Regions from separate parts of the Paenibacillus sabinae T27 genome, predicted to be linked through region 1. Evidence: riboswitches for the same ligand, from Rfam matches in the RefSeq annotation. Region 1 holds a riboswitch; each other region holds the start of a gene.
What was found. A riboswitch is a leader RNA that binds a small molecule or an ion and turns the genes downstream of it on or off. The one in region 1 is predicted to bind cyclic di-AMP.
Positions count from the first base shown of each region.

Region 1 (7,013 bases):
TTTTTCCTCATTATGTTCGCCATCGGTACGGATACGTTTCTGATCAGTCCACTGCTACCAGTCCTTCGGAATGAGTTCCATATATCCACGGCAAGCTCCGGCTGGATGGTCAGCGCCTATGCGCTCGGCTACGCCTTGTTCGCTTTGGTAGCGGGTCCGGTGTCTGACCGGCTGAACCGAAAGCATGTTATGATCTGCGGAATGGCCGCATTCTCGGTTTCAACGGCTCTGTGCGCCGCGGCAGCCGGGTTCTGGAGTATGGTTCTGTTCCGTTTTCTCGCCGGGGTCAGCGCGGCCGTCGTATCTCCGCAAATCTGGGCCTCCATTCCGGTCCTGCTGCCGAGGGATAAAATTTTACAGGGCATGGGCATCGCCACTGCCGGTCTCTCCATCGCTCAGATGCTGGGCCTCCCCATCGGCAGTTTTTTCGCCGCCCACTCCTGGAATCTTCCGTTTATCGTGATCGGTTTATTCTCCCTCCTCTTGACCATGCTGATTCCCTTCCTCATGCCTTCCATACCGCCGCGAAGCTCATCGGTTGACCGGCTTTCCCTCCTGAAGCCTTATGCCCTTCTTCTCTCTTCCCGCATTGCGGTTAGCGCCTTCGCCGCCTATTTTATCTTCCAGATCGGTAATTTTGCAGCCTTTTCTTTCCTCGGCTCCTGGCTCTCCGGCGCCTTCGGGTTAAATGTCGCCCAAATCGGGCAAGTCATGCTGTTTCTGGGTCTCGGCAACTTGCTTGGCAGCCTGTTCGGCAGCCGTTTAACCCAGCGGTTCGGCCGCTCCGGGACATTAATTTTGGGCATTATCATCAATAGCGTGCTGTTTCCGCTGCTCTCGCTGACGGGAAGTATTACGGGAATCAAGGCGGAGCTGGTCATCATCTTCGGAATCACCGGAATGCTGTTCCCCATCATGATGAGCTCCCTCCAGTCTTTGTCGGATACCGCCCGGGGAACGATCTCGGCTTTGGCGAACACCCTGATGTATTTCGGAACCACGATCGGAGCCGCGGCAGCAGGAGGGATTTATCAGGCCTCGGGTATTTTTCTTGGCGTTACGCTGCTGACTTTGCTCTGTTTCGTTCTCTCCGCCTTCCTCTTTCGAAAAAGCGGTGTCGCGGCAGCTTAGATGGATTCAAACGGCCAAAGCAGGGTAAATTACTGATTAAGAGTGACAATCCGGCAAAGGATGGGATCGTAATATGGAAGAACATGTGCAAATGCTGGCCGATTGGCTGAACGGGCATACCGGCGGAACGATAGTTATCGAAAAGCAGGAGCTTGAGGACCAGGATAAAGTCTTTTTCAAGCTGGATCGAGTTGATTACAGGGATGCCTCAAGCGTTATCGACGATTATCTGGACAGTGCCCTTATCCTGCATGGCACGGGCAGCACAATGAACGCGGACGGGGAATTGGTCAACCTTCCGCTTCACAGCTACGAAATCGCGGTCAGCGGCCTGGCCTTCGCCTCTGCGGATGAGAGTAGGGTGCAAGCGCAGACGGACCGGGCCAAATATACGCTTGCGCTGGAGTAAGAACATGTAAAAAAAAGCTGCGGGGAACGCTTCCCGCAGCTTTTATTTTGTGGATTTACAATATAGAACTATACCTGTCACCAGCTTCGCTTTACAGCTCTTCCCCGATAATTTCGACTTCCGTCTCCAGCTCGACGTCGAAGCGCCCCTTCACGGTCTCCCTCACATGCTGAATCAGACCGATATAATCGCTGGCCGTGGCGTTATCCGCATTAATGATGAATCCCGCATGCTTCTTCGATACTTCGGCTCCGCCGATTCTAGTTCCTTGAAGTCCGCTCTCCTGAATCAGCTGGCCCGCGAACCTTCCCGGCGGCCGCTTGAAGACACTGCCGCAGGAGGGATATTCAAGTGGCTGCTTGGATTCCCGCATCTCGGTCAGCTTATCCATCTCCGCCTTGATTTCCTCGTAGTTCCCCTCTTTCAGGGCAAAACGGGCTTCCAGGATCAGATAGTCGCCGCTTGAGAAGACGCTTTTCCGGTAGCCCCATTTCAGGTCGTCCCCCTCCAGCTTCACCATGGCGCCGGTCTTGTCGATCGCAAGCGCGCTTTGCAGCACATCGGCCACCTCGCCTCCATAAGCTCCGGCATTCATGTACAGCGCTCCGCCGACTGTGCCGGGAATCCCGCAGGCAAATTCAAGACCCGTCAATTTCCGTTCTAGCGCGAAACGGGAAGTATCAATAATTTGGGCGCCGCATTGGGCGATGACTAAATTGCCTTCAGAGTGGATGCCGCTTAATCCGGGTGTCTGCAGAACGATGCCGCGAATGCCTCCGTCCCGGATGATGACATTTGAACCGTTCCCTAATATGGTAAGCGTTATGCCGTTCTCGGCAGCATATGTAACGATCGCTTGAATTTCTTCATACGTTGAAGGTGCAGCCAGTATGTCCGCCCGGCCGCCTATTTTGGTGAAGACATGATCTTTGAGCGACTCATGGCTCTTGATCGTTCCGGATGGAACCAGCCGCTTAAGATCCTCTTGAATTTTGCCGATATCCATGGGTTTGCTCCTTTAGTTGTTATACATATCTTTGGCAATCCCCACTTTAACAACGAACAGGCTCCCTTGTCAATGACAGGAGCCTGTTATCCGGGTATAAGTTTCGGCAAAAGAAGTAGTTTCATTAAACAACTTTTTGGTCTGCCAGACTGTAAGGAAGACAGAGCGGCAATCCCGATCGCGGATCTTCAACAATGTCCGCCTCGATCCCGAACACATCGCGCAGCACATCCGGAGTCATCACATCCGCTGGAACGCCTTCGCTGACTACCGTGCCCGATTTGATCGCCACCATATGATGCCCAAAACGGGAAGCGTGGTTCAAATCATGTACAACCATGATAATTGTCCGGCCCTCCCGCTCATTCAGCACCTGCAGAAGCTGAAGCACCTCAAGCTGATGCGCCATATCCAGAAAGGTTGTCGGTTCGTCCAGGAACAGAATATCTGTCTGCTGGACCAGCGCCATGGCGATCCATGCGCGCTGCCGCTGTCCGCCGGACAGGCGCTCAATCGGCCGGTCGCGGAAAGCGTCCATCCCGGTAACCTCAAGGGCGGAGGAAATGATTCTCCGGTCTTCCGCGATAAGCGAGCCGAAGCCCTTCTGATGCGGATAACGTCCGTAGCTCACCAGCTCGGAAACGGTCAAGCCGTCCGGAGCGGTCGGATTTTGCGGCAAAATCGCGAGCTGCCGGGCAACTTCCTTCGTCGATTGGGTATGAATGGATTTACCGTCCAGGAGCACAGTGCCGCTTGTCGGCTTCATCAGCCGGGCCATCGTCTTCAGGATCGTCTTATTTTCCTGAACCGTTGGCTCCTACCAGAGCCGTAATTTTCCCTGTCGGCACAGACAGGTTGAGATCCTTGACAATTATCGATTCCGCGTAGCCGATATTTAATGGATTCGCATGCAAACGTTCCATCGTTAGCCATTCACCCCTTAATCTTGTCAACTCAAATGATAATGATTATCCTTTTACGTGTCATGCATAGTAATGGCAGCGCCCTGCTTGTACTTAGTACATACAAAAAAAGCTGCCGCCAGAGACATTTTCCAGCAGCAGCTTTCCGCTAGCGGGCAGATCGCCCGGTTATTTATTCAAGTGATAAGGAACCGTTGCAACGACAATATCCTTGTGGTTCATGAGATAGGTCCGGATAAATACGCTCGTCTGGTTATGCAGTATTGCCTGCCACCAGTGCTTCGTAATAAACTGCGGAATCAGAATCGTAATATGATCGGTCGCAGCATTCTTCCATTCCACTGTATCAATAAATTTAACCAGCGGACGCATGACGCTGCGGTACCGGGAACGAAGCACGATTAAGCGTACGCCGGGGTTCCATTCTTCCCACTTGGCCTCCATCTTGCGGATTTCTTCTTCGTCAAAGCCAACATAGACAGCCACCACATTGTCGGTCAGGGATTTGGCATAGCTGATCGAATTCAGCACCGCGCGCGTCACGGCCGATACCGGAATCACAATCGTGCTTCCTTTAATACACGGCTTATCCTTATCCAGCTGAATCCGGAGCTCGTCTGCGGTGTTCTGATAGTGACGATGAATGCGGAAGAAAATCAACATAACGATTGGTAAGAAGATAAAGGCCACCCATACGTTTGCGAATTTGGTAATCACAAATATCAGCGTAATGGTCAAGGTGGTCAGCATGCCGACCGTATTCACGGCGAACTTCGCCTTCCAGCCCGCTGGCTTCAGCTTCTTCCAGCGGATCATCATCCCAAGCTGGGACAGCGTGAACGGAATAAATACGCCGACAGCATACAGCGGAATCAGGTTACCCGTCTCACCGTGGAACGCTGCCACGAGGAGCGCTGAGGCCACGCCAAGGAAAATAATGCCGTTGGAGAAGCCAAGGCGGTCGCCGCGAACCATAAAGGCATGCGGCAGGTATTTGTCTTTAGCCAGCATGAACGACAGCAACGGGAAGGCCGAGTAGGCCGTGTTGGCCGCCAGGAACAGGATCACCGCAGTGATCGCCTGAATGAAATAATACAGGACCCCACGTCCGAAGGTCGATTCGGCAATTTGCGAAACCACCGTTTCCTTGACGTTCGGGGTAATGCCGTACCAGTAAGCCAGCAGCGTAATGCCGGTGAACATGAATCCAAGAATCGTCCCCATCATAATGAGGGTTTTTGCGGCATTTTTTTCCGCAGGGACCTTAAAGTTTGGAATGGCATTGGATACCGCTTCGACACCGGTCAGGGCTGAACAGCCGGAGCTGAAAGCCTTCAGCAGCAGGAACAGGCTGACATTGGATACCGCAGTTCCGATTTCAGGCACGGAAGCATTACCGCCGCTTATAGCAAATTTGATCAGCCCGGAGACAATCAGAACAACGATGGACAAGACGAACAAATATACCGGTATGGCAATGAAAGATGCCGACTCGGTTACGCCGCGAAGATTGATAATGGTTAAAATAATGATTACCGTCACTGCGATGGCAACGGAATGTTCATGCAAACTCGGAAATGCAGAAGTGATTGCATCCGTACCAGCCGAGGCGCTAACAGCAACCGTCAGGATGTAATCCACAAGCAGTGAACCGCCTGCGAGCAGTCCCGTGGAAACGCCGAGATTATCCTTGGCTACGATATAGGCTCCCCCGCCATGAGGGTAAGCGAAAATCGTCTGCCGATAAGATAAAATCAGAATTGCCAGTAGTCCCAATACCGCGAGGGCAATCGGTAATGAATACCAGATAGCCGTAAAACCTGCTGCTACCAGCACAATCAAAATCTGTTCCGTTCCGTAAGCGACCGACGACAGTGCGTCCGACGACAGAACGGCTAGTGCCTTCACTTTGGTTAACTTTTCGTTGTCAAGTTCGGTTGATTTTCTGGGACGACCGATCAATAGTCGTTTTACTCTGCTTACCATTTGGATACAGTTCCTCTCTTTTGTGAGTTGAAACGGTAGTACCGCGCGCCGTTTTCAGTGGTGGATTTTCATAAATAAGGGCACAAAAAAAAGCATACGGAAATGACCGCATGCTTATGCATGATCATTATCCCACTGTTGCTTACGAGGTTAGCTGGCGGATTCGGGCTGTGGAAGCCCTACGGTCCGAAGGTTCGGTACCGATTCACCCCGTTGGCCGTCTAAGCGGTCAAGTTGGTTCCCCCGTTTTTCCATCTGGAAAATTCAGCGCATATTCAACTTCTCACAAGGTCTAATATTAGTCCATAATGCCATGACCGTAAACAGTGAAAATGATGAAAAAGAATTGAAAAACGGACCAATTCACGCAAATTCTCTTCAGGAGATATTAATGTCGTTCATTATCTTGTATTATCCCTGCAGCACGGGTTTTTATGTCCATTGAAGAAAAAAACTTGCGCGTTATACTTGGTTTCCGTCCTCCGCCTCTTCCGTTTCCGCCTCCTCCTCACGTTCTCTGGCGTTCCACAGCAGCAGGACAATAAGAATAAAAGCCGTCAGCGCAAGCAGCGGAATTGTCACAAATCCGAAAAAATTCAGGTAATCTTTCGTGCATGGAACACCGACTGTACAAGGAAGAACTTTGCCTAGCGCCGGAATTTTCTGCTCCGCGTAATGATACAGCGATATGCTGCCACCAATGGCACACAGCGGAAGGATATAAGAAATAATCTTCTTATCATTCCGGTAAGTCGCGATGCCGAGAAGAATCACCTGAGGGTACATGAAAATCCGCTGGAACCAGCAGAGCTTGCATGGCTCATATTTCAACACCTCGCTTAAATAGAGGCTGCCGGCTGTGGCAACCAGGGATACAAACCAGGCCAGGTAGAGACCATGCCGACTCAAGAAGCCGGAGAATGCTTTCATTCTGTCTCAACCGCCTTGGACGCCGTTTCAATCGCTTTGACGATCGCTTCAAGATTGAAAGGCTCATTGGTCTTTATACCATTAATAAACAGCGAGGGTGTGCTTGTAACATGGTTGTTCTCCGCAATCGCGTTATCGTCCGCCAGCTCATCGGCATAGGTCCGTTCCTTAATATCCTTGCGCAGCAGATTGTAATCGATGTCAATCTTCTCTTTTTGCGCAAGCTCTACCAAGAAATCCTCCGTCGCCCACTCGGTATTCTCGTCCCCCTGATTAGCGTACAGGGCATCGTAATATTTCCAGAACGCTTCGCTGTTCTGATGGTAAACTGACAGCGCCGCGAATGAAGCGGTCTTGGAATCAGGCCCGAGAAAGGACATATTGACAAAATACAAGGCAGCTTTGCCTTTGTCGATGTAATCCTCTACAAGCTGCGGCTTGACTTCACCGGAGAACCGGGCGCAGGCCGGACATTTAAAATCTCCAAATTCCACCAGTTTTACTGGCGCATCCGCCGCTCCAAGCCTTGGGAGCTTATCGTACGGAAAGGATACCGGACTCGCGGGACTCCCGGGGCTGCCCGTATTTTTGGAAGCTAGTACAAACATCGCGGCAAAAAGAACCACTA
Region 1 is NZ_CP004078.1:2,943,486-2,950,498, forward strand. Features, by position in the region: gene PSAB_RS13510 (MFS transporter) at 1-1,131, shown strand, start outside; gene ymzB (protein YmzB) at 1,205-1,540, shown strand; gene murB (UDP-N-acetylmuramate dehydrogenase) at 1,632-2,546, opposite strand; partial or broken gene PSAB_RS13525 (ABC transporter ATP-binding protein) at 2,671-3,469, opposite strand; gene PSAB_RS13530 (APC family permease) at 3,638-5,455, opposite strand; cyclic di-AMP (ydaO/yuaA leader) riboswitch at 5,580-5,735, opposite strand; gene PSAB_RS13535 (disulfide oxidoreductase) at 5,918-6,385, opposite strand; gene PSAB_RS13540 (DsbA family protein) at 6,382-7,013, opposite strand, start outside.

Region 2 (7,013 bases), 2.4 Mb from region 1:
CGGCAACGGCCGGTAGAAACGGCAGTCTCTCTGCCCTATATATAAAAGGCTTCGCCTCCTTATATTCTAAGGAAAGGCGAAGCCTTTTTTGAGTGTGGCATCGTTATTCTGTCCCGTCAAAGGTCCAGCTTGGCGCCAAGATACTTCAGCCTTCGAGAGCTTGCTTCAGTTCTTCGGGTGAAGCGTTCCACCAATCCTCGTTATGCGAGATGAGCAGCGATTTCAGCGCCGCTTTCTCCCGCGCGCCGAGCCCCTCGGTAATCACCCGCCGCTTAAGCGCATAATCCAGCTTGTTCACATGATCGGCAAGGATCTTCCAGCCGCGCTTCGCCTCGCTGTCGATCCACATCTCGCACGCGGTCAGCCCCGCGTAATGCCGGCCCTCCGGTGTGTGTTCAACGGCTACCCATACGACCCATACCTGTCTGCCATTCGGCACATCCTCGCGGTCCACGGAGAACTTGATCCCCTTCTCCACCTTGCTCTTGGCGTGCATGGCGCCAACGTCGATAACCGCTTCGTCACCATCGATGATTACGGGCGACACGTTGTTCAGATTGATCGAGCCCGCTCCGAATCCTTTATGCTTGCTTTTGGCGTTCACAATATTCAAAGCAATCTGCTTCTTGCCATCCGGCTGCTTGTTGTCCATGCCGCACTTCCTTCCCTGGTGTAATCATCTTGAATAATTTAATTTTAGCTAATAATACGGCGAATGCCAACATATACATCCCGTAGAAGCTTGTCAACGGGAGGAATTACAGTATGAAGCGACGATTCCGTACGACTTATCTCTTCGCCGCCCTGACCGCCCTCTGTCTGCTGGGCGGAGGAATATGGGCGCTATCCGGATCTTCCCCGGTCTCCCGCTATGCCGCCGCTCCGGAAACGGCCAAGTCCCCGGCCAGTCCCCGCCAGGAACAGGCAGGCAAACCCGCTATGCCCGTTCCTCCGGCCGCCAGCTCCGCCCCGGCTCTCAGCCGGAGAGTGGCAGAGTACCACATCAGCGTGCAGCTCGATCCGGGCACAAGCACCCTGACCGCCGCCGAGACGGTAACGTGGACCCATCCCGGCAAGAACCCGGTGAGCGATCTGTACTTCCACCTGTACCCGAATGCCTTTGCATCAGACAGCACCACCTTCATGAAAGAATCCGGCGGCAAGCTGCGCAGCGACAGCATGCCCCAGGACGGATTTGGATCGATAACGCTGACCGATGTGCGAACGACCGACGGCGTCTCCCTGATGCACCGGATGCAGTACGTCCAGCCTGACGACGGCAACCCGGATGACAAGACGCTGATCAAGATCCATCTGCCGCAGCCGGTGAACGGCGGAGAAAGCGTTACGGTCAAGCTGCGGTATGAAGTGCGTTTGCCGAAAATATTTGCCCGCATGGGGGAATCCGGAGATTTTATCATGGCAGGGCAGTGGTTTCCGAAGCTGAGTGTCTATGAGCCCGCAGAGGCGCGTGGCAGGGGGGAAGAAGGCTGGAATTTGCACCAGTACCACGGCACCTCCGAATTTTACAGCGATTTCGGGATATACAGCGTGGCCATTTCCGTTCCCGCGAATTATACCGTGGGAGCAACCGGATTTCCCGTTAAGAGCCCCAGAATAGCAGGGGGACGAAAAATATACCAATTTTACGCCGATGACGTTCATGATTTCGCCTGGGCCGCTTCTCCCGATTTTGTCTATGCGGAAAAAGCCTACTCCTCAGCGAATGTGCCCGGCGTGCGGATCAAGCTGTATTTGGACCCTCTGCATAAAAATCTGGCCGAGCGCTATTTCCAGGCCGCCGAGGCCGCGCTCAACGCTTTCAGCAAATGGTACGGCCCCTATCCGTACACCACGCTGTCCATCGTCGTTCCTCCCAAGGCGGGAAACGGAGCGGGAGGCATGGAGTACCCCACCTTGATCACCGCCTTCGGTGCGGAGAGCGGCTCTGCCGATACTTCGCTGGAACGGACGGTGATTCATGAAATCGGGCACCAGTTCTTCTATGGAATGGTGGCCAGCAACGAGTTCGAGGAAGCCTGGCTGGACGAGAGCTTCACCTCCTACGCCGAGGACAGACTGATGCAGAAGGAATACGGAATCGCTCCCAACCTTCCTCTCCAGGCCAACCTCGTCACGAAGCCGATGCCGCTAACTCTAGATACCTGGAAATACGGCAATGCGAACGTCTACACCCAGAACGTCTATATCCGGGGCAAGCTGGTGCTCAAAGATATCGAACAGCAGGTCGGCGCCAAGGCAATGGATACGATTATGTCCTCTTATGCCCGAAAATATCGTTTCCATCATCCAGGCACCGCCGATTTCCAAAAAATCGTGGAGAAGGTGACTAAAAAATCGTGGCAGGATTACTTCGACCGTTACGTATATGGCGGCGGCGCACCCGATTTCACCGTGGAAGACATCACCGTCAGCAAAAGCAAAAAAGGCGGCTACGAGTCGCTGACGACCGTCGCCAATAAAGGCAGCCTGTATACCGGCGTGAGCATAAAATTCACCTTTGCTAACGGCAGCACGCTGCACAAGATCTGGGACGGCGAGGGAGGAAAAGCCTCGTTCCGGCTCTCCTCCGCGGCTCCCCTCGTTTCGGCCGAGGTGGACCCGGGTCACGAAGTCCTGCTGGAGAACAAGCATATCAACAACTTCAGAAAAGCGGCTCTCCCCGCCGCCGCCGTATCCCGCTGGACGCTAAGCCTGACAAACGCAATCGAAACTGTGCTCGGAATTTTCGTCTGGTGAGGTGAAATGAAATGAGATCTTATATAACCCGCGGCTGGGGCAGCGTCAAGGAACAGCTGTATATTCTGATTCTGCTGTTTATCTACCGGCTGCTCTGGGGCTATTTTCTGTACCGCTTCGTAAGGTCCGCCGTCGTTCCCGCGCTTCTGCGGTATCCTTCCGAGAATGCCGGCGGCAGCGCGATAGGCAGGCTGCTGTATTATATCGACGCCCAATTCAGCCTGTCTTCCGAGCCCGACGTACGACGCTGGCTGTGGACGCTGCTTGTTCTGGCGGGCGTGCGCCTGCTGGCGACGCCGTTCATACGAGCCGGACTCCTGCATGAGCTGCATCAGGAGAGCAGGGGCGAGCGCGGGCTGTTCTTTTTTCCCGGTATGAAAAAATACGGGCTGCCCGTCCTGCTCTTCAGCGCCGCTGAATGGGCCTTGTCCCTGCTTCCCCTATACTGGCTTCTCCCCGAGGGGCGCAGACTCATCCTGTCCTCCTACTGGGAGCCGGGGCTGCTCCTGAAGCTGCTGCCGTTTATTCTCGGATGGCTGCTCTACGCGTTTATCATTCGCCAGATTCTGCTGTATATGCAGTTCGGTTATACCACTGGTGCCGGACTATTCGCTTCTCTGCTGACCGCCCTGCAATGCTTTCTTCCTGCCGCGGCACTGCGGATTCTGTTCGGACTTGCGGGACTGTCGATCTTCCTTATATGCGCGGTGACGGGGCTCCTGTGTCCCGGACTGCCCGCTTTCCTCATCAGGCAGCTTGCGCCTCTCCCTTCCACTTTATTCGATTTGTGGGGGCTTGCGGCGCAGTATCATCTATGGCGCGGCAGAACGAAGGCTTCCTAAACTTAATATACCGAAGCAAGCAAAAAGAGTTCAAATTCCGTGACAGGAATCTGAACTCTTTTTTATTTTGATATTTTCCAACATTTCGTCCTCTGAAATAAATTTGCCAAACCCTGAATCCTCTGCTACAATGAGCCATGTGCCAAGGTAACAAGTTTGTAATTATTTAAAACTATTTTGTTATTTTGTCGTATGATGATAAATCAAGTCGATTGTTCTGGTGCATAACTAGGCCAAATTCCCGGGCACCGGGGAGCGGGGGAACCATTTTTTTGGGTGAATTGATCTTGTAACTAGAGAGGTCATAGGGAACCTTCAAACCGAATCCTTAAGCTAACCACGCAGGCATTGGAAGGAGAACATAAGCTTTGAAAGGTCAACATATCAAGAAAAAACTCGCAGCCGCAGCGCTGGGCCTTGTGATGGCTTTCACTCTAGGGTCGGGAAGCGCTTTCGCAGATTCGAAAATGGACACAGTTATAGCAAAAACATTGGGAACCTCATATAAAACCGGTGGAATGAGCACAGCCGGTTTCGATTGCTCCGGATTTACCAAATACGTATTCACCAAATTAGGACTTAACCTTCCTCGTACATCCAAAGCGCAATTCAAAGTAGGAACCTCCGTATCGCGCAGCAAGCTACGCTCTGGAGATCTGGTATTCTTCAATACGGTCGGCAGCGGCGTTTCCCATGTCGGCATTTATGTCGGCAACGGCAAATTCGCGAACTCCTCTTCTTCGCGCGGCGTAACCATCAGCTCGCTCAGCCAATCCTACTGGGCCAACCGCTATGTCGGCGCCAAACGTGTCATGAACACCAAAGCCTACCAGGCGGTGGCTTACGATTGATTCATCCTGCCCGGAATATGATCCAGATCATCCGTTCCGGGTTTTTCCCTTTTTTCTGTATATAGTTAAGCTACACTTCATTCGGCGGCTTGAAACAGATTTTGCAAAAATCGGCGCTGAAAATTTTTTTTAGCATAAAAACGCGGTTTTTATCCGGGTTATTTAAGCGAATTCATAAATGTAAGCGCTACAAAATCGAATTTTGCTATGTTAAAAGTGATTGCCATCCAATAAAAGGTTTGTTACAATAAGCGCAATGAGTTTATAGTAACATTTTTGTAATGAATATTAACGTTTTGACGATAAATTTGTCATGATTTACAGGACATAATCCGAACACTATATCGTATGTGCCGAGTTCCCTAACCATTAGGGAAGCGGGGGAACCATCTTTGGGTGAATTGACCTCCTATTCATTGAGGGGTCATAGGGGACCTTCTACCGAATCCTTAAGCTAACCTCGCAGGCATTTGGAAGGAGTTTAATCTTTTGAAGAAGAAGTTGGCAGCAGCATTCATCAGCTTTTCCATCGTTCTCACACTCGGAGCAGGCAGCGCCTTTGCAGATTCCAAAATGGATAAAGTGATTGACGGCGCCATTGGAACCAAGTATGTATCCGGCGGCACGAGCACAAGCGGGTTCGATTGCTCCGGATTTACCATGTATGTATTCAATAAGATTGGCATTGATCTGCCGCACCAGTCGGGCTCCCAATTCAGAATGGGAGATGCGGTATCCCGCAGCGAACTGAGAGCAGGCGATCTTGTATTCTTTAACACCACCGGTAAAGGTGTCTCCCATGTCGGCATTTACGTCGGCTCCGGTAAATTCGCCCATGCTTCGTCTTCGAAGGGCGTTACCATTACCTCCCTGAACGACAGCTATTATGTCAATCGTTTTGTTGGCGCCAAACGGGTTATGGCCTCCAGTGCCTATCAAACCGCAGCCGTTGATTCCGTAGATAATGATGATGTACAGTAAGATTGACCGTAGAACCCCTTTCGGGCTTTAGCCCCGGGAAGGGGTTTTTGTTTTTTATAAGAACCATTAAAGCTGTTACTTGTATAATACCCCCTCCTGGATTCGTCAAACACACCATTTCCCCTCGGCCATAACTTCCTGAAATCACCTGCGCTCCCATGCTCTCTTTCCGGACTGCAAAGTTTTTGCGTCGAAATCGCCTTTTTTTGTATATAATTTAATATATAGGTTTCCCTTACCGGGGAGAGGAGGTCGCTGAATCAATGATTAGCTCCAACGTCATCTTCCATGTCGGGCCCATGACATCTGCGCATGCCAGAGACATCTGCGGTTGGCATTACAAGGCGCCCTACAATATTTACGGCTGGCTGTCCTGGGATCAAATGGAGGCGCTCGGCATTGAGTTCGGGGACCCGCGGATTCGGAGGGAGCAGTATGTCTCGGTCTTGAACGAAGAGAATGAACTCTGCGGCTTCGCCCAGCTCTTTCCGATGGAAGGCACGGTGCGTCTTGGCATCGGCATGCGTCCCGATTTGTGCGGGCAAGGGCTCGGGCATTTGTTTGTCGGAGCGATTGTAAAGGAGGCGCTGAAGCGCTATCCCAGCCGGGAAATCGATCTTGAAGTTCTGACCTGGAATCAAAGAGCCATCCGGGCCTACCGCAAAAGCGGCTTTACGATCACCGACACTTATGAACGCCGGACGCCAAGCGGTGAAAAACCTTTTTACTGTATGGTCTATGATAAGTCCTTCCTTGAAAGCTAAGCCCCGCCGCCCATCGTTCAATTTTTTGACACAAACCCTATGATAACGCTTTATCATCCGTTATAATTAGAGAAGCAGCTTACACAGGGGAGGACGATTGGGGATGCAAAAGTGGATCATGAGCGGATTATTTTTCGCTGCCTGCGCCTTTGCGGTTATCCTGATGTTCACACTGCCCGGAAAAGAGCAGGTCGCCGAGCAGAACAATGAGGCCATTCCAAGCGTTACAGCCGATCCCGCCAAAGCCGAAGCGACCGTAAAAGCGAACTGCATCACCTGCCACGGCGATCAGCTTCAGGGCGGAGTCGGACCGAATCTGCAAAAGGTAGGCGGCGAGAAAACGGCCGAGCAGATTTACAGCATCGTGACCAAAGGACGGGGACAAATGCCATCCTTCAAGGATAAGCTGGCCCCCGAGGAGATTGCCCACGTCGCCATGTGGCTGTCCGAAAAAAAATAAGCGCCGAAACAACAATACGCCGCTGCGCGGAAGGCTTCATGCTTCCCGGCACAGGGGCGTATTTTTCATAACATTCTTCTCTTGTCGTCTATTTAACGGGTCTTCTCAAACGCCTCATTAAACTCATGGGCTTCACGCACGTCAAGCGCGGTAATGCCGCCCTCCTCGTTTGTCGTAAGCCGCAGAATGACCGTTTTATAATCGATTGTGATATGCGGATGATGGTCGAACGCCTCCGAGATGGCAGCCACCTCGTCCACGAATGCAATGCCCTTCATAAAATCGTTGAACATGTATTTGCGTACGATGGCCCCGCTGTCCAGCTTCCAGCCTTCCAGCCTGCCCACTTGCTCAT
Region 2 is NZ_CP004078.1:99,005-106,017, reverse strand. Features, by position in the region: gene PSAB_RS00515 (AbrB/MazE/SpoVT family DNA-binding domain-containing protein) at 1-16, shown strand, start outside; gene PSAB_RS00510 (YwhD family protein) at 146-652, opposite strand; gene PSAB_RS00505 (M1 family metallopeptidase) at 766-2,760, shown strand; gene PSAB_RS00500 (hypothetical protein) at 2,772-3,602, shown strand; cyclic di-AMP (ydaO/yuaA leader) riboswitch at 3,824-3,965, shown strand; gene PSAB_RS00495 (C40 family peptidase) at 3,986-4,453, shown strand; cyclic di-AMP (ydaO/yuaA leader) riboswitch at 4,795-4,937, shown strand; gene PSAB_RS00490 (C40 family peptidase) at 4,943-5,434, shown strand; gene PSAB_RS00485 (GNAT family N-acetyltransferase) at 5,698-6,198, shown strand; gene PSAB_RS00480 (c-type cytochrome) at 6,302-6,658, shown strand; gene PSAB_RS00475 (4a-hydroxytetrahydrobiopterin dehydratase) at 6,751-7,013, opposite strand, start outside.
Region 2: another riboswitch for cyclic di-AMP. It lies ahead of PSAB_RS00490 (C40 family peptidase); the one in region 1 lies ahead of PSAB_RS13530 (APC family permease).

Region 3 (7,013 bases), 210 kb from region 1:
AGTTCCAGACGCAATATGTCCGATCAAGATCGATGTTGCCGAGCTCCCGATTCCTGGCATATTATGGTGCTCAGCGAGCCAATATCGGTGATAACCGAGCTTTTCGGCGTGTTGCGCGAGCTCCAGCGTACGTCGGAAAGAATCTTTGGGTGTGCTGCCCGACAAGATCGGGGCGAGATCCAAAACAGAGATTTTTGAATTGAATTCGTACATGTAACATCTACCTCCACTTTAATTTTGATGATTTCCAAGGATTCGTATCTAAAAACGGATGACAAGAATGATTTTGGCGGCTGCATACACATTGGTTATTCAAATCATTAGAGGCCACCAACTTTCCAGATCAAATGGTCAAATATTTGGAAAAATATAATGAAGCATCTATAAAGCTTCATTATCCATCCAGCATGTATTTCTCATTCGCATAATGTTTCATTGTCGAGATACAAAGAGCTCTTTGTATCGAACTCCTTGCTCCTCCCTAAAGGTTAGCACCTCCTTTCTTAGTGTTATCTTAAACTTTAATAGACTGTTTAGTCAAGAATAAAATTATTGCTTTTTTACACGCGTGGGCAACAGAGCATTAACATGAGCGCATTTCCAATAGAAGGGAAGGGTGCAGTTATTTTTTTGATGTTCAATGATTTAATTTTTTTCTTGACTAAATAGTCTGAAAAGGATAAGATAGGTATCAGAAAGGAGGTGCTCAATATATGGGCAGAAGCATTCGTTAACCCAGGCTGCTAAATTAACCTCGGCCCTGGGGGTTTTGGACGATATTGCAACTGTCATTCTCTCTGCGCTTGACCATTAGTGGAGCGGTATTGGACGCTTCATTATATTTTATACTTATTAGATCGTTTGATCTAGAAAACGTCGTTCCAACTCCGGTTTTCGGTTGCAGAGTCACTATTTTAATCTAGATTGACTATTCATGAATATTTCGGACTTATTAGTCTAAAAAAGAAAGGGAGTAATTGATATGGTAAATAACAGTAAAATTCTAGTGACAGGCGGAAGAGGCAAAACAGGAAGCCGTATAGCTAAGCGGCTTACAGATCTGGGCTATGCCGTTCGTACGGCCGATCGCGGTACTTCCGCTCCAGGAAGCACAAATGAGCATGTTACCTTTGATTGGTACGATGAAACAACATATGAACCTGCTATAAAAAACGTGGATAGCATCTATTTGGTGGGTCCCCTTGCAGTTATGGATCCATCCAAGATGATGGTGCCGTTTCTGGAGAGGGCTGTAGAGGCCGGCGTTCGCCGAGTGGTTTTGCTCAGCAGCGCTTCCGTGCCCGAAGGTGGACCTGTGTTCGGCAAGGTGCATCAGGTAATAGGTCAACTTGTCCCGGAGTGGGCGGTACTGCGTCCGTCTTATTTTATGCAAAATTTCACTGAGGGTCACCACGGAGCCCAAATCAACAGTGACGGGGTGATGATTACGGCTACAGGATCGGGCCGGGTCGGATTCGTTGATGCCGACGATATTGCCGAGGTGGGCGTAAGAGCGCTGATTGATGAGCAGCCTCACAATACAGATCATATCATCACAGGTCCTGATTCGTTTAGTTATGCGGAGGCTGGAGAAATCATCGGCGCTGCTGCAGGACGAACCATCCAACATGTAAATATTAGCACGGAAGAGCTGGCGGCCGGGATGATGAAGTTCGGGATGGCCGAAGACTATGCTCATTTTCTCGCAGGGCTGGATGAAGCGATCAGGCTTCACGGTACTGAAGACCAGGTTACGGATACAGTTCAGCGTGTGACCGGACGACCGCCTAAATCTCTAAAAGACTTTGCCATCGCGCACGCCTCACATTGGAAACAGAATTGAAAGCGGCTGAAGCTATGAACTCATTATTTAACTTGAGCGGAAAAACCGCTATTGTGACAGGCGCAGGCAGAGGTATCGGAAAAAGTATTGCTTTGGGATTAGCCGAATCGGGTGCAAATGTGGTTCTATCCAGTCGTACGCAGTCCGAATTAGAGGAGGTGGCGAATGAGATTCGCAAGATAGGAACGGAATCATTGGTGATCCCTTGCGATGTAACGAAGCCCGAGGATATCCAACAAGTAGTAGATGAGACGAAAAATCGTTTCGGATCTATTGATATTCTGATTAACAATGCGGGAATGACGATTAAAACGCCAGCGGAAGAATACGAATTGGACAACTGGAACCGAATTGTTGCGGTTAATCTCACCGGTGTTTTCTTATTCGCACAGTATGCGGGCAGGGAAATGATCAAGCAGAACCGTGGACGAATCATTAATATTTCATCAGTGGGGTCCACAACTGCGCTCACAGGCTCTGTCGCCTACTGCGCCAGCAAAGGGGGAGTTAATATGCTGACAAAGGTTCTGGCGGTAGAGTGGGCAAAGTATGGGGTCAATGTGAACGGGATTGCGCCTTCTTATATTGAAACCCCGCTTGTAAAAACCGTCTCGGATGCAAAAGAAGATTTTGCCGGAAAAGTGACGGAACGAACTCCCCTTGGCAGAATGGGCCATCCCAATGAGCTGGCGGGTGCCGCGGTATTTCTTGCATCCGATGCAGCTTCTTATATTACAGGCGAGACCATTTTTGTAGATGGAGGCTGGACGGCTCTCGGCTTGTAAGTACTTAAAAATAAAAATACGGAGGTTAAAAAATGACACAACGAGCAGTTTCACAAGGATGGATTCTGGATATCGCACTTTCACAAGGGGGATTTGACGCCCTGCATCCCGAAGCGAAGGCAACGTTAGAAGAATGCGGCCACAATCACAGAGACTTTGACAGAGTATTTGAATTGGTTAAAAGCGGCGTCATGATCCCGAAAGCATGGTCGACCGTTGCGGCCCAGGCAGAAGAACGCGCAAAGCACTATGAAAGCGAGGGTTTCCCGGCAACCGCCAAAGATTTGTATCAGCGTGCTGCGGTGATGTGGGGCAGAGCGCAATATTCATTTTTTAACGATGATCCCAGAAAAGCCGTATTTCGCGAGCGCTGTAATGAGTCCGTCGCAGCGATTTCGCGCCTGAGCAATCAAACGATCCAGAGGGTTGAGCTGGATTTTGAAGGCAAAAAAATATTCGGTCTGCTGTTTCTCCCTGAAGGAAACGTATCGAACGCTCCTGCTGTCATTCTTGGTCCGGGCATGGACATGATCAAAGAGGATTATATCCAGATTGCCCAACGCTACTATACGTCCCGGGGCATGATTGCTCTGTCGATTGAAGGGCCTGGTCAGGGAGAATCCGGATCATCCGGACTCAAAGTCACCTTAACCAACTACCAGCGCGCCATCAGCCGGTATATTGACTTTCTTGAGGAGCTACCACAGGTTGACAAGAATCGGATAGGTCTGTTTGGAGTCAGTATGGGCGCGATCTGGGGATTACGGGGAGCTGCCCACGACAACCGTCTGAAATCATTAGCCACATTCATGGCAGGCCCCGGTGAACTGGAGAAGTCTTTCAGCAAAGCTCAACCGAGCTTCAAGGCCAATATGATGTATATGTCCGGATATACCGATGAAGAGAAGTTTGATAAGGAAATGGCGGCGAATTACAGCATTTGGCATCTGGTTCCGAACATCACTTGCCCGGTACTGATCGGCAACGGTGAATTTGATGAGCTTATCCCGGTTGAAGATGCGATTGCGCTATACGAGCTCATCAAGGCTCCCAAGGAGCTGCGGATCTATGAGAATGAATTCCATCCCCTTGGCGGTGTTGCAGCGGAGATCTTCCGTTACGGCTCGGAATGGACGCAGCGGGCGCTGAATGGCGATTTCGCTCAAAGACCCGATAAACGCTATTATGTGCATACGGATGGACGTGTCATCGAAGGATCGGCAAATCCGGCATGGTGGCTTGGCGCCCAACCTCCCGAGATCCTTGCGCGGAAACAATCGCCAGAGTCGTAAGCCGGGGCATTCCGGTTGCAGATTCAATATTTCAATGATAAGGAGTGGTAAATATGACGTTCAATCCGGCAGATTATGAAAAGGTGCAGGAAGCTTCACGGGAGATCTTCCATAAGTTTTGCAAATCTTTTTTGGAAAAAGACATGAATCAATTTATTGAGCTGTTTGATGACAATGCGCTGTTCGAGTTTCCTTACGCTCCTAAAGGCTTTACTCAAAAACTTGAAGGCAAGGCTGCCATTTATGAGTATGTTAAAGACTTCCCTCAAAGGTTTGATATCACACGGTTCAGTGAACCAACCTTTCACTTCGCGATGAACCCCAATATCATGATAGTCGAATTCGAAATTGAGGAAGCGCAAGTCCTGACCACCGGCAAGCCTTATCTTCAGAAATATATCTCGGTGATCGAAACGAGAGACAATAAAATCGTACACTACAAAGATTATTGGAATCCGGTAGTAGCGCTTGTAGCGCTTTTGGATGCAGAAACATTGCAGAAAGTATTAAACGAGCAGTAAGGAGTTGAAATGGTGGAGGTGGGGATTAGAGTTGATCGATTATGATTCTATCCCCACTGATAGACATTTTTCTTACGAAGAGACGTCGGCCTGCGGGAAGCAGGAAAGCGCCGGCGCGGAGATTCAGGATTAGCAGCCTGTTCCAATCTTCGCGCCGCAGAGCAGATACAGAGGTGAGTCGTTCCGACGGAGTTGCGGCTATGTACCCAACCGGCTGCCGGGTGCTCCGGAGAATAACAGCCTTGAATGTAAAATTTTCCTTTCGGCATACATCCACCGTATTACTTCTGATATGTCAATGATCTTATATTCGGATTTTTGTTTCTGAAAGTTAATTTTTATATTCTTAATTTCATTTATTCGGTGAAGAACTCCTTCTATGGAAACACTTCCCTTTACTCACCTCAAATGAAGGATGGGATACTGCGATTACCGGCGGGATTCTTGATAAGGAGAAACGGACGATTTTCGACTCTGCGCTCAGCTAAAGACGGTAGAGCAAGGGAGCAGCAACGATTATGTGGTGTGCGGTTAGTCCTGATCTGGAAGGCTTAAGCGGCGTGAAGCCTATGCGGCCGACCTGGAAGCAGCCCGGTGCCTCCGGGAGTTAAGGGATTATATTACTTATTTTACCTATTTTCGGAATAAACATGGATTGTCTCGGCTGCTGCCAACACCGCAAGCATCCTAAGGTTTTATGGTGTTTGCGGCGTTGACTTTGGCCGAATGGGACAGCTTGCGAGAAACGGAGCAAAAATGAGAAAATCATCGGCCGCTTAAGAGAGAAGCCAAAGAATCCGCTTTTATTCATGAAGAGGAGGCATTCTTTGGCTCCTTTTGCCATCTGGAACGTTTTACATTAGACTGCCACAGGCGTAAGATTCAAATCAACAACTGAATATATTGTAACTGTTCTCAAATGGCTGAATTCCGACAATGGGAACGGGGGAACCAATGGTGAATGCGGCTTTCGATCTGATGCTGCCGCTCACTTGGGGTGAATCCTTGCTGCGTGCTGTAAAGCCGCTCTGGCAAGGTAGGGCAATCTCGCTGCCCGAATCCGTCAGCTAACCCCGTAAGCCTCGTAGAGAGAGGATGAGCGCCATGATCAATTAACCGACCACGGAGAGCCCTGCCGCTTCTGTGGTCTTTTTGCTGGGCATTTAGGAAGGGAAGGCGATCTGTATGAGGAATGAAAAATCTTATAACAACGAAAGTTAGAGTGCTTAGGCACTATCTGAACTGCTTGAAAGGGGGGGATTGCTATCGTTACTGTATTTATTGTGTGCTTCTGGGTAGGGTTACTGCTTCTCCTCAGCGGCGGATTTCATGGGCATGGCCTGGCGGGTCATCTGCATGTAGGAGGCAGCGATGCTGGAGGTCCGGGCTTTGTACCCATACTCCCGCTGATGGTGTTTGTCACGGTTTGGGGCGGAACTGGTTATGTGCTAACCCGGTTCAGCGGAATGAAAATACTTGCAGTGGTGCTGATCTGCACCGTGGTTGCCTTGCTGCTGGGCTGTCTGATGTATGCGGTGCTGGACCGGGTGATGACTCGGTATGACAACAGCATGAATGAAATGGATTATGATCCAACAGGGCAACTAGGGTACATCAGTATTTCTGCAGTGGATGGAGCGGTTGGGGAGATGAAATATGTACTGCACGGAACGATGCGCTCCATTGGAGTGCGGGCAGAAACCGGCCAGCAGCTCGCCAAGGGCGACAGGGTGATTATTTTGAAGGTGAAAAAAGGAATGGCGTCAGTAACCCTCTTCGAGAGGGAAATCGAACAATTATAAATAACGGGGAGTGTCGAACCGAATGGTTATTCTTTATTTGATCGCGGCAATTGTTGTTGTTATCCTGCTGGCTTTGTACACTATCGTGAACTCTTATAAAAAGGTTCCACCCAATCAGGCGATGATTGTGTACGGCCTCGGCGGAAAAAGAGTGGTGCAGGGCGGCGGGACGTTCGTCATCCCCGGCTTCCAAAACAATAAGACCATCTCCATGATGCTGATGAGCTTTGATGTCATTCCGGCGCAGGCGATGTTCTCCCGGCAAGGCATCAAGCTCAACTTGGAGGCGGTGGCCCAGATTAAGATCAAAAGTGATCCTACCGCTATTCTGACTGCCAGCGAGCAGTTTATCGACCGGCCGGAAGAAGACCGCGAGACGATTATCCTGCATTCGGTGGAAGGCCATTTGCGCGGCTTAATCGGGCAGTTGTCGGTGGAATCCATACTAAAGACACCCGACGAAATCAACAGCAAGATGCGGGAGACCTGCTCGGAAGACCTCGACAAGATGGGGCTTGAGGTGGTTAGCTTCACCATTAAGAAAATTACCGACGACAAAGGGTATATCGACAATATGGGGGTTCCGGAGATTGAGCGCATCCGCCGCGATGCCAGCATTGCCAAGGCGGAAGCGGAACGCGACATTCTGATCAAGCAGGCCGAGGCGGAGAAAGAATCCTCCATTGCCAAAGCCAATGCGCATCAGGCAACCATTGAAGCGGAAACCGCCGCTCGCGCCAAGGAATCCTTGTTCGAGAAGGAACTGAACA
Region 3 is NZ_CP004078.1:2,732,784-2,739,796, forward strand. Features, by position in the region: gene PSAB_RS12605 (LLM class flavin-dependent oxidoreductase) at 1-213, opposite strand, end outside; gene PSAB_RS12610 (NmrA family NAD(P)-binding protein) at 983-1,843, shown strand; gene PSAB_RS12615 (SDR family NAD(P)-dependent oxidoreductase) at 1,858-2,628, shown strand; gene PSAB_RS12620 (alpha/beta hydrolase) at 2,661-3,920, shown strand; gene PSAB_RS12625 (nuclear transport factor 2 family protein) at 3,974-4,441, shown strand; cyclic di-AMP (ydaO/yuaA leader) riboswitch at 5,353-5,538, shown strand; gene PSAB_RS26635 (NfeD family membrane protein) at 5,707-6,243, shown strand; gene PSAB_RS12635 (flotillin family protein) at 6,266-7,013, shown strand, end outside.
Region 3: another riboswitch for cyclic di-AMP. It lies ahead of PSAB_RS26635 (NfeD family membrane protein); the one in region 1 lies ahead of PSAB_RS13530 (APC family permease).